Regions from separate parts of the Acidovorax sp. GW458-11-26-14-TSB4 genome, predicted to be linked through region 4. Evidence: predicted binding sites of a transcription regulator. Region 4 holds the regulator's gene; each other region holds the start of a gene.
The links. Region 4 encodes sigma-54, which starts transcription at its own class of promoters, with help from an activator protein. Its sites were predicted from a motif close to TGGCANGNAANCTGCTTT; they were not measured.
Positions count from the first base shown of each region.

Region 1: a site for sigma-54 is predicted at 1,087-1,104, ahead of glnA (type I glutamate--ammonia ligase). Genes of this name have one in related genera too.
Region 2: a site for sigma-54 is predicted at 996-1,013, ahead of AC07X5_RS28665 (ANTAR domain-containing response regulator). Genes of this name have one in related genera too.
Region 3: a site for sigma-54 is predicted at 1,652-1,669, ahead of nirB (nitrite reductase large subunit NirB). Genes of this name have one in related genera too.

Region 1 is NZ_JBWKYR010000038.1:24,875-27,073, forward strand. It holds gene glnA (type I glutamate--ammonia ligase) at 1-1,037, opposite strand, end outside; gene AC07X5_RS31620 (competence/damage-inducible protein A) at 1,211-2,041, opposite strand; gene AC07X5_RS31625 (EI24 domain-containing protein) at 2,038-2,199, opposite strand, start outside.
Region 2 is NZ_JBWKYR010000025.1:43,062-45,260, forward strand. It holds gene AC07X5_RS28660 (branched-chain amino acid ABC transporter substrate-binding protein) at 1-815, opposite strand, end outside; gene AC07X5_RS28665 (ANTAR domain-containing response regulator) at 1,023-1,649, shown strand; gene AC07X5_RS28670 (CmpA/NrtA family ABC transporter substrate-binding protein) at 2,031-2,199, shown strand, end outside.
Region 3 is NZ_JBWKYR010000025.1:13,371-15,569, forward strand. It holds gene nirB (nitrite reductase large subunit NirB) at 1-1,436, opposite strand, end outside; gene AC07X5_RS28545 (ABC transporter permease) at 1,798-2,199, opposite strand, start outside.
Region 4 is NZ_JBWKYR010000007.1:17,215-19,413, forward strand. It holds gene lptB (LPS export ABC transporter ATP-binding protein) at 1-239, shown strand, start outside; gene AC07X5_RS16005 (RNA polymerase factor sigma-54) at 303-1,904, shown strand; gene AC07X5_RS16010 (VOC family protein) at 1,905-2,199, opposite strand, start outside.

The sequences.
Region 1 (2,199 bases), on a different contig from region 4:
ATCGAGGCCGAGCGGTTGCGGGCCGAGTAGGCCAGTTTCACAGGGGCTTCGAAGCCGGGCACCAGGCGCTTGTACGAGTTCGTGCCGGGGTTGGTGATGGCGTTCAGGGCACGGGCGTGCTTGATGATGCCGCCGATATAGTACAGCGCGAAGTCCGACAGGCCGGCGTAGCCGTCGCCTGCGAACAGGTTCTTGCCGTCCTTCCAGATGGACTGGTGCACGTGCATGCCGGAGCCGTTGTCGCCGGCGTAGGGCTTGGGCATGAAGGTGGCGGTCTTGCCGTAGGCGTTGGCCACGTTCCAGACCACGTACTTCAGGACCTGCGTCCAGTCGGCGCGCTCGACCAGCGTGCTGAACTTGGTGCCGATTTCGTTCTGGCCTGCGCCCGCCACTTCGTGGTGGAACACTTCGACCGGGATGCCCAGGGATTCGAGGATCAGGGACATTTCAGCGCGCATGTCCTGCGTGCTGTCGACCGGAGGCACGGGGAAGTAGCCACCCTTGACGGTGGGACGGTGGCCGCGGTTGCCGCCTTCGAGCTTGGCGCCCGAATTCCAGGGGGCCTCGTACTCTTCGATCTCGAACATGACCTTGCCGGGTTCGTTGGACCAGCGCACGCCGTCGAAGATGAAGAATTCTGGCTCGGGACCGAAGAAGGCGGTGTCGCCCAGGCCGGAGGCCTTGAGGTAGGCTTCGGCGCGCTTGGCGATGGAGCGAGGGTCGCGGTCGTAGGCCTTGCCGTCACCGGGTTCGATCACGTCGCACTGCAGGAACAGCGTGGTTTCTTCGAAGAAGGGGTCGATGTTGGCGGTGTTGGGGTCGGGCATGAGTTGCATGTCCGAGGCTTCGATGCCCTTCCAGCCGGCCACCGACGAACCGTCGAATGCGTGGCCCGACGTGAACTTGTCTTCATCGAAGTGGGAAACCGGCACGGTCACGTGCTGTTCCTTGCCCCGGGTGTCGGTAAAACGGAAGTCAACGAACTTGACTTCGTTTTCCTTCACCATGTTCATCACGTCTGCAACGGTCTTGGCCATCAGGTTCTCCTGGGTAAAGCGCTTGTTGAAAAAAGAATTTGCCGAAATAAAAGCAGTTTGCGTGCCAGCGGGGTGCAATCACCGCACTATCGCGGAGCAGCAGCCCGGCCTGGGGTCCGGCAGGAACAGCCGAATGCACAAGTTTGGTGCACAACAACCACCCCCATTGCACATCACAGGTTGCGCACCATTTCGGGGCCAAGTTCTGCACCAAATTCGTGCAGTCCTTTTTGAAGGTCCATCCATGCTGCGGGAAGTGCCTGCGCCGGGCCTTTGACACCCAGTTCGATATGCCGCCCGTATTGTGGATGATCCACGCTGGGCAAACTGAACACCCGAACGCCTTGGTGTGATTTTTCGATCTGCTCCATGAGCGGAGTGAGTGCCGCCTCCATGGCGCCGAACACCACCACCGAATGCTCGGTCTGGGGCGTGCGGTTGAAGTGCGCTGCGTACAGGGTGTCCAGCACCGACTCGATCATGGGCCAGGCCATCACGGGGAAGCCCGGCACGAAGTGCACCGCCCCGCCCTGCCCGCCCGGGCTGGCGCAGCTGAAGCCGGGGATCTTGTTGTAGGGGTTGGGGATGATCTGCGCCCCCGCCGGGAACATGCCCATGTTGAGCCGGTGCACATTGTCGTGGCGCTCGGGCTCGTAGGGCAGGCCCTGCTCGCGCGCAACGTCCTGCATGCGCTCGCGGATCAGGCGCTCGGCCTCGGGGTGCAGCGCCAGATCCACTCCAAGCGCCCGCGCGGCGCACTGGCGTGTGTGGTCGTCCGGCGTGGCGCCGATGCCGCCGCACGAGAACACCACGTCGCCCGAGGCAAAGGCGCGCTGCAGCGTGGCCGTGATGCGCGCCGGATCGTCACCCACGTAGTCGGCATACGACAGGGCCAGGCCGCGCGCGGCCAGCAGCTCGATGGCCTTGGGCATGTGCTTGTCGGCACGCTTGCCCGAGAGGATTTCGTCGCCGACGATGATGAGGCCGAAGATGGGAGTGGTCATGGGGTGCGGGGATCGGTGGAGGGCATATCGGGCGCGGGCAGGCTGGCTGCCGGCACCTCGGGCACAGGTGGCGCCGCCTCCTGGATCGCAGGCGCAGGCGCCAGCGCATCCAGCGGCAGGCGCGAAGGCACGGGCAGGGTGGCGCGCACCTCGTCCTC
Region 2 (2,199 bases), on a different contig from region 4:
GCGCCCTTGGCCATGTCGGTGGTCTTGATGGTGTCGCCGCCAAGCAGGCGCACCTTGGTGTGGTCGACCTTCTTGAGGGCTTCCAGCAGGGCGATGGCCTGGAAGTCGTTGAGGGTGGAGACGATGACCTCCACCTTGGCGGCCTTGAGCTCGCCGGCCAGGGCGTCGAAGGCCGTGGTCTTGTCGTCGAAGGACTTGCGCACCACGACTTCCTTCTTCTCGGCCTTGAGCTGCTCGGCCGCGCCATCGGCCAGGCCCTTGCCGTAAGGCGTGCCGTCGTCCAGCGCGGCATAGCGGCTGGCACCCAGCTGCGTGGCGGCGAACGAGCCGATGGCACGCGCCTGCAGCGTGTCGTTGGCCACCATGCGGAAGGTGGTGGGAAAGCCCAGCTGCGTGAACTTGGGGTTGGTGGAGATGGCGATCTGCGGGATGTCCTTGGCCGCGTAGATGGGAGCGGTCTCGATGCTCACACCCGAGTTGAGGTGGCCGATGACGGCGACCACGCCCGAATCCACCAGTTGCTGTGCCACGGTCTTGCCGGTGGCGGCATCGGCCCGGTCGTCCACCGGCACCACCTCCAGCTTCACCACCTTACCGTCCACGCTGTAGCCGCCCTTGTTGAGCTCGGCCACTGCCAGGTTGACGCCGTTGAGCAGGTCCTGCCCCAGGGCGGCCAGGGGCCCGCTCAGGGGCTGGGCCACCCCGATCTTGATGGTGTCGGGCACTTTGCCGCAGCCTGCCAACAAGGCGGTGGCGGCCACAGCGGCGAAGGCCAGGTGGGCCGGGAATCGGCGCCGGTCGATGGACTGGTTCATGCAGGAAACTCCAAATCTGTATGTCAATGTGTCCGGATGTATATGCGACGCCGCAAAGAGGCGCTATCGGGTATGCCCTCCCAATACTCACTCTATTAGCAAGTTTCAGGCCCCCGGAGCCGCGCGGGTTGCAAAACCCAGGGTAGACCCCTGCCTGCACCAGCCCCGCGCACCAATTTGTGGCGCAAATCTTGCTATGCTGACGGCATGAACGAGGCCTTGCGCATAGTGGTGGTCGCCCCCGATCTGGCGGTCGCCGACCCCGACGACGAGCACGCCCTGCTGCAGGCAGAGCGCTCGCGGGCGCTGCGCATCGGCCTGCTGGAGAACAATTTCAACCTCGTGGCCACCCTGCCGGCCGACGTGTTCCTCAGCGAGCGCCTGGCGCAATTGCAGCCCGACCTGATCATCGTGGACGCGGAAAGCGAGGCGCGCGATGCGCTGGAGCATGTGGTGATGGCCACGCGCAACGAGCGCCGCCCCATCGTCATGTTCACCAACGACGAGGACACCTCGCACGTGAAGGCGGCCGTGGCCGCCGGGGTGTCGGCGTACATCGTGGCCGGCCTGGCACCCCAGCGCATACGCCCCATCCTGGACGTGGCGATGGCGCGTTTCCAGCACGAGCAGGCGCTGCGCGCCGAACTGGCCGATGCCAAGACCGAGCTCAAGGACCGCAAGACCATCGACCGCGCCAAGGGCCTCTTGATGCAGCGCCAGGGCCTGAGCGAGCAGGCCGCGTACGAAAAGCTGCGCAAGACGGCCATGGACAAGGGCCTCAAGCTCGTGGACGTGGCGCAGCGCATGCTGGACGTAGCCGACCTGCTGGGCTGACCCCCGCGCCATCGCCCGCACCACTCCCGCCACCACCCACCCCGTGGTGGTGCACCGCACAAAACCTGTGCATGCCGATGCCAGGCACGCAAGCGCGCCAAGCCATGCCGCGCTTTGCCCTGAAGGCCCTACTGGCAATGATCTGCCGCTATGAAAAGCAGAGTACACCGAGGCTGGAGAGAGCTGGCACAGGGCTTGCATCGGTTGGTGTGAGACCAACGAAGGTCTTCGATGAGCGGGGATGTGGCCAACGGCGGACAACTCCCCCTCGCACCGGACAGAGGCGTCCCACCCGCGCTAGGCGCTGCATGGCTTTCGAGCCGCAGCAGCCTTGCGCCGGGGGGACGCCTTTTTTGTTTTCTACGCCACCAGGGAAGCCCCATGACCGATCTGCTCAAAACCAGTCTCAACCGCCGCACCGTGCTGCAGGCCGCCACCGTGGGCGCCGTCGGCGTGAGCCCCGCGCTGCGCGCCCTCGTCCACGCACAGGGTTCGGACGCCCCCGAGAAGAAGGAAGTGAAGATCGGCTTCATCCCGCTGACCGACTGCG
Region 3 (2,199 bases), on a different contig from region 4:
TTGTTCACGGCCATGCCGCGGCGTGCCATCTCGGCCTTCATGACCTGGGTGACCAGGGGCACGCAGCCGCCGCAGGTGGCGCCGGCCTTGGTGCAGGCCTTCATCTCGGCGATGGTGCAGGCGCCATTGCCCACGGCCTCGCAGATACCTGCCTTGGTGACGTTGTTGCACGAGCAGATCTGCGCCGTATCGGGCAGGGCATCCACGCCCAGGCCGGGTTTGGCCTTGCCGTCGCTGGAGGGAAAGATCAGGAACTCGGGGTCCTCGGGCAAGGTGATGCCGTTCAGGGCCATCTGCAGCAGCGTGCCGTACTCGGTGGCGTCGCCGATCAGCACGGCGCCCAGCAATTGCTTGCCGTCCTCGCTGATGACGATCTTCTTGTAGACCTGGCGGCGCTCGTCCACGTACTGGCAGGTGCGGCTGTGCGGGGTCTTGCCATGGGCGTCGCCGATGCTGGCCACGTCCACGCCCATGAGCTTGAGCTTGGTGCTCATGTCGGCGCCGACGAAGGCGGCATCGGCCTCGCCGGCGATGTGGCGGGCCGCCACGCGGGCCATGTCATAACCCGGCGCCACCAGACCGAAGGTCTGCTCGTTCCACGACGCGCATTCGCCGATGGCGTAAACGTCGTGGTCGCTGGTGCGGCAGGCGCTGTCGATGGCCACGCCGCCGCGCGGGCCGATGGCCAGCAGGCTCTGGCGCGCCAGCTCATCGCGCGGGCGGATGCCGGCGGAGAAGACGATCATGTCAGTCTCCAGCCAGGTGCCGTCGGCGAACACCATGCGGTGGCGCGCGCGGGCGCCGTCGGTGATCTCCTGGGTGTTGCGGCCGGTGTGCACCTGCACGCCCAACTCCTCGATCTTGGCGCGCAGCACGCGGCCGCCGCCCTCGTCCACCTGCACGGCCATGAGCCGGGGGGCGAACTCGACCACATGGGTTTCCAGACCCATGTCGCGCAGCGCCTTGGCGCATTCCAGGCCCAGCAGGCCGCCGCCCACGACCACGCCGGTCTTGGACTTGGCACCCGAGGCCAGCATGGCCTCCAGGTCTTCGATGGTGCGGTAGACGAAGCAGTGCTCGCGCTCGCGCCCCGGCACCTGGGGTACAAAGGGGTTGGAGCCGGTGGCCAGCACCAGCTTGTCGTAGTGCAGCACCTCGCCGTCCACCGTGGTCACGGTGCGGATGCGGCGGTCCACCGATGCGGCCCGCGCCGCCAGGCGCAAGGTGAAGCCGGTGCGCTCGAAGAAGCCGGGTTCGACCAGGGAGAGTTGCTCGGCCGTGGTGCCGCTGAAGAAGGCGGAGAGATGCACCCGGTCGTACGCGGGGCGCGGCTCCTCGCACAGCACAGTGACTTCGACGCCGGTCATGCCGGTCTCGGCCAGGCTTTCGAGGAACTTGTGGCCGACCATGCCGTGGCCAATGAGAACGATCTTCATCATGCTTGCTCATCCTGCAAGGACCCGGGGAACCAGGGGCACAGGATGCGCCGTGCCGTACCACGGCACTGCACACCCTCCGCGGAACCACGGGCGTGGGTTGGAACTTCCAGGCAAGCGGCGGCGAACGCCATGGCTTGCCCGGGTGTTCCGCCATCATTAGCGGAGGGGTTGTTATCGGACCGCAGGCAGCTTTACCGGCGGACACGCTGTGTTGAGCAAAATGCGTGCCGGCTTTTTGAAGAAGGGTTCTCCCCTGTGGCAGCTGCAGGGATGCATGTCCAAGCGCCTCGCTGCGGTGCAGCACGTCACCAAATTGGGGCGCAGGGCGGCGGGTCTGCCGCCCTGCGCCGGTGCCGCATCACTCGTGGCGCAATGCGTCGATCGGGTCCATGCGCGCGGCACGGCGCGCTGGGAAGTAGCCGAACACCACGCCGATGCCGGCCGAGAACACGAAGGACAGCAGGTTCACGCCCGGGTTGAACAGGTAGGGCACGCCCATCAGCACCGACAGGCCCAGCGATGCCACGGTGGCCAGCACGATGCCGGCCAACCCGCCCAGCGCGGCCAGCACCACCGCCTCGATGAGGAACTGCAGCAGCACCTCGCGCTCGAGCGCGCCGATGGCCAGGCGCAACCCGATCTCGCGGGTGCGCTCGGTCACGCTCACGAGCATGATGTTCATGATGCCGATGCCACCCACCAGCAGGCTCACCGCCGCCACGGCGCCGAGCAAGGTGGTCATGACCTTGGTGGTGCCCGA
Region 4 (2,199 bases):
AGCCCTTTGCCGGCATCGACCCCATTGCGGTGATCGAGATCCAGCGCATCATCGGCTTCCTCAAGGCCCGCGGCATCGGCGTGCTCATCACCGACCACAACGTGCGCGAGACGCTGGGCATCTGCGACCACGCCTTCATCATCAGCGACGGCCACGTGCTGGCCCAGGGCACCCCCTCCGAAATCGTCGACAACGCCGAAGTGCGCCGGGTGTACCTGGGTGAACACTTCCGCATGTAGCAGACCGATGGACTGTACGTTTGCCATGCACCTGCGTTTGCGGCAGCCCCCGGGGGCTGTGCGATGAAGCCCGGCCTGTCGCTGCGCGTATCGCAGCACCTGGCGCTCACGCCGCAGCTGCAGCAATCCATCCGGCTGCTGCAGCTGTCCACGCTGGAACTGGGCCAGGAGGTCGAGCAGATGCTCGACGAAAACCCGTTCCTCGAACGCAATGCCGATGAGGCGCCGCGCGAGGAATTCGGGGTGGAGACGGCCGATGCGCCGGCGCAGTCCGACGACTACAGCTCCGACGAGGCGGTCTACTCCAACGCCCCGGGCAGCAATACATCGAGCGAATCCGTGGCCGACACCTCCCCGGGCGATGCGGAGCTGGGCAGCAGCGCCAGCGATGAACCGGACTGGAGCGGTGACGGCACCGTGGATGTGTCGCCCAACGATGCCGAGTGGGGCGGCGATGCGCCGGCCCGCACGCGCAACGATGCCGAGGGCGACGAAGCCGACGCCACCGAGCTGGCGCGCTCGCACGAATCTCTCACCGCCTTCCTGCACCGCCAGGCGCTGTCGCTGCGCCTGTCCGAGGTGGACAGTGCGGCGCTGCGCTTCCTGATCGAGTCGCTCAACGACGACGGCTACCTCGAAGAGCCCCTGGAAGAGCTGGCCATCGCGCTGGCGGGCCCGGACGACCTGGAGCAGATCGAGGAACTGGTGCACCGCTTCACCGTGGCCCTGCGCCTGCTGCAGAACCTGGAGCCCGTGGGCGTGGGCGCCCGCAACCTGGGCGAATGCCTGACCTTGCAGCTCGCGGCCCTGGCCGCCGACGAGGACAGCGATGCCGACCCCGACACCGTGCAGACCGCGCTGCGCGTGTGCCAGCAGCCGTTGGAGATGCTGGCGCGCCGCGACATCCGCCGCCTGACGCAGCTGTGCGGCGACGGCGAGGAGCGCACGCGCGCCGCCATGGCCCTGATCGCCCGGCTGGAGCCGCGCCCGGGGCGCAAGTTCGTGGACGTGGAGCGCAACATCATCGTGCCCGACGTCATCGTGCGCAAGGCCGGCCGTGCCAATGGCCGCGACGGCCAGCACAACTTCATCGTGGCCCTGAACCCCGACGTGATGCCGCGCCTGCGCGTGCACGACATCTATGCCGGCGCCCTGCGCGGCCACAAGGGCGGCGAGGGCCACCAGGCCATGCAGCAGCGCCTGCAGGAGGCGCGCTGGTTCATCAAGAACATCCAGCAGCGCTTCGACACCATCCTGCGCGTCTCGCGTGCCATCGTCGAGCGGCAAAAGAGCTTCTTCACCCATGGCGAGTTGGCCATGCGCCCGCTGGTGCTGCGCGACATCGCCGATGAGCTGGGCCTGCACGAGTCCACCATCAGCCGCGTGACCACGGCCAAGTACATGTCCACGCCCATCGGCACCTACGAGCTCAAGTACTTCTTCGGCTCGGGCCTGGGCACCGAGACCGGCGGCAATGCATCGAGCACGGCCGTGCGTGCCCTCATCAAGCAGTTCGTCGCGGCCGAAAGCCCGGCCAAGCCGCTGTCGGACAGCCAGATCGCCGAGATGCTCAAGGAGCAGGGCATCGAGTGCGCGCGCCGCACCGTGGCCAAGTACCGCGAGGCGCTCAAGATCGCCCCGGCCAACCTGCGCAAGGCGCTCTGATCAGGCCGGCTTGCGGAACGCCCGGCTGGAGATGCTGACGGTATTGCCGTCCGGGTCCTTGGCGTTGGCGAAGGCATAGCCGTTGGCCTGGTGCGTGGGGCCGAACTCCAGCCCCTGCGACAGAGCATGGGCCTTGAAGGCCTCCACGTCCGGGACATGGAAGCACAGCTTCACCCCTGCCTGGCCCAGCTTCACGCTTTTGGCCGCCTGGTGGACCAGGATGCTGGCCCCGCCATCGGGGGCGTGCAGCTCGATCAATCCCTCCACCACTTCGCCCGTGGTCTCGAAACCGAAG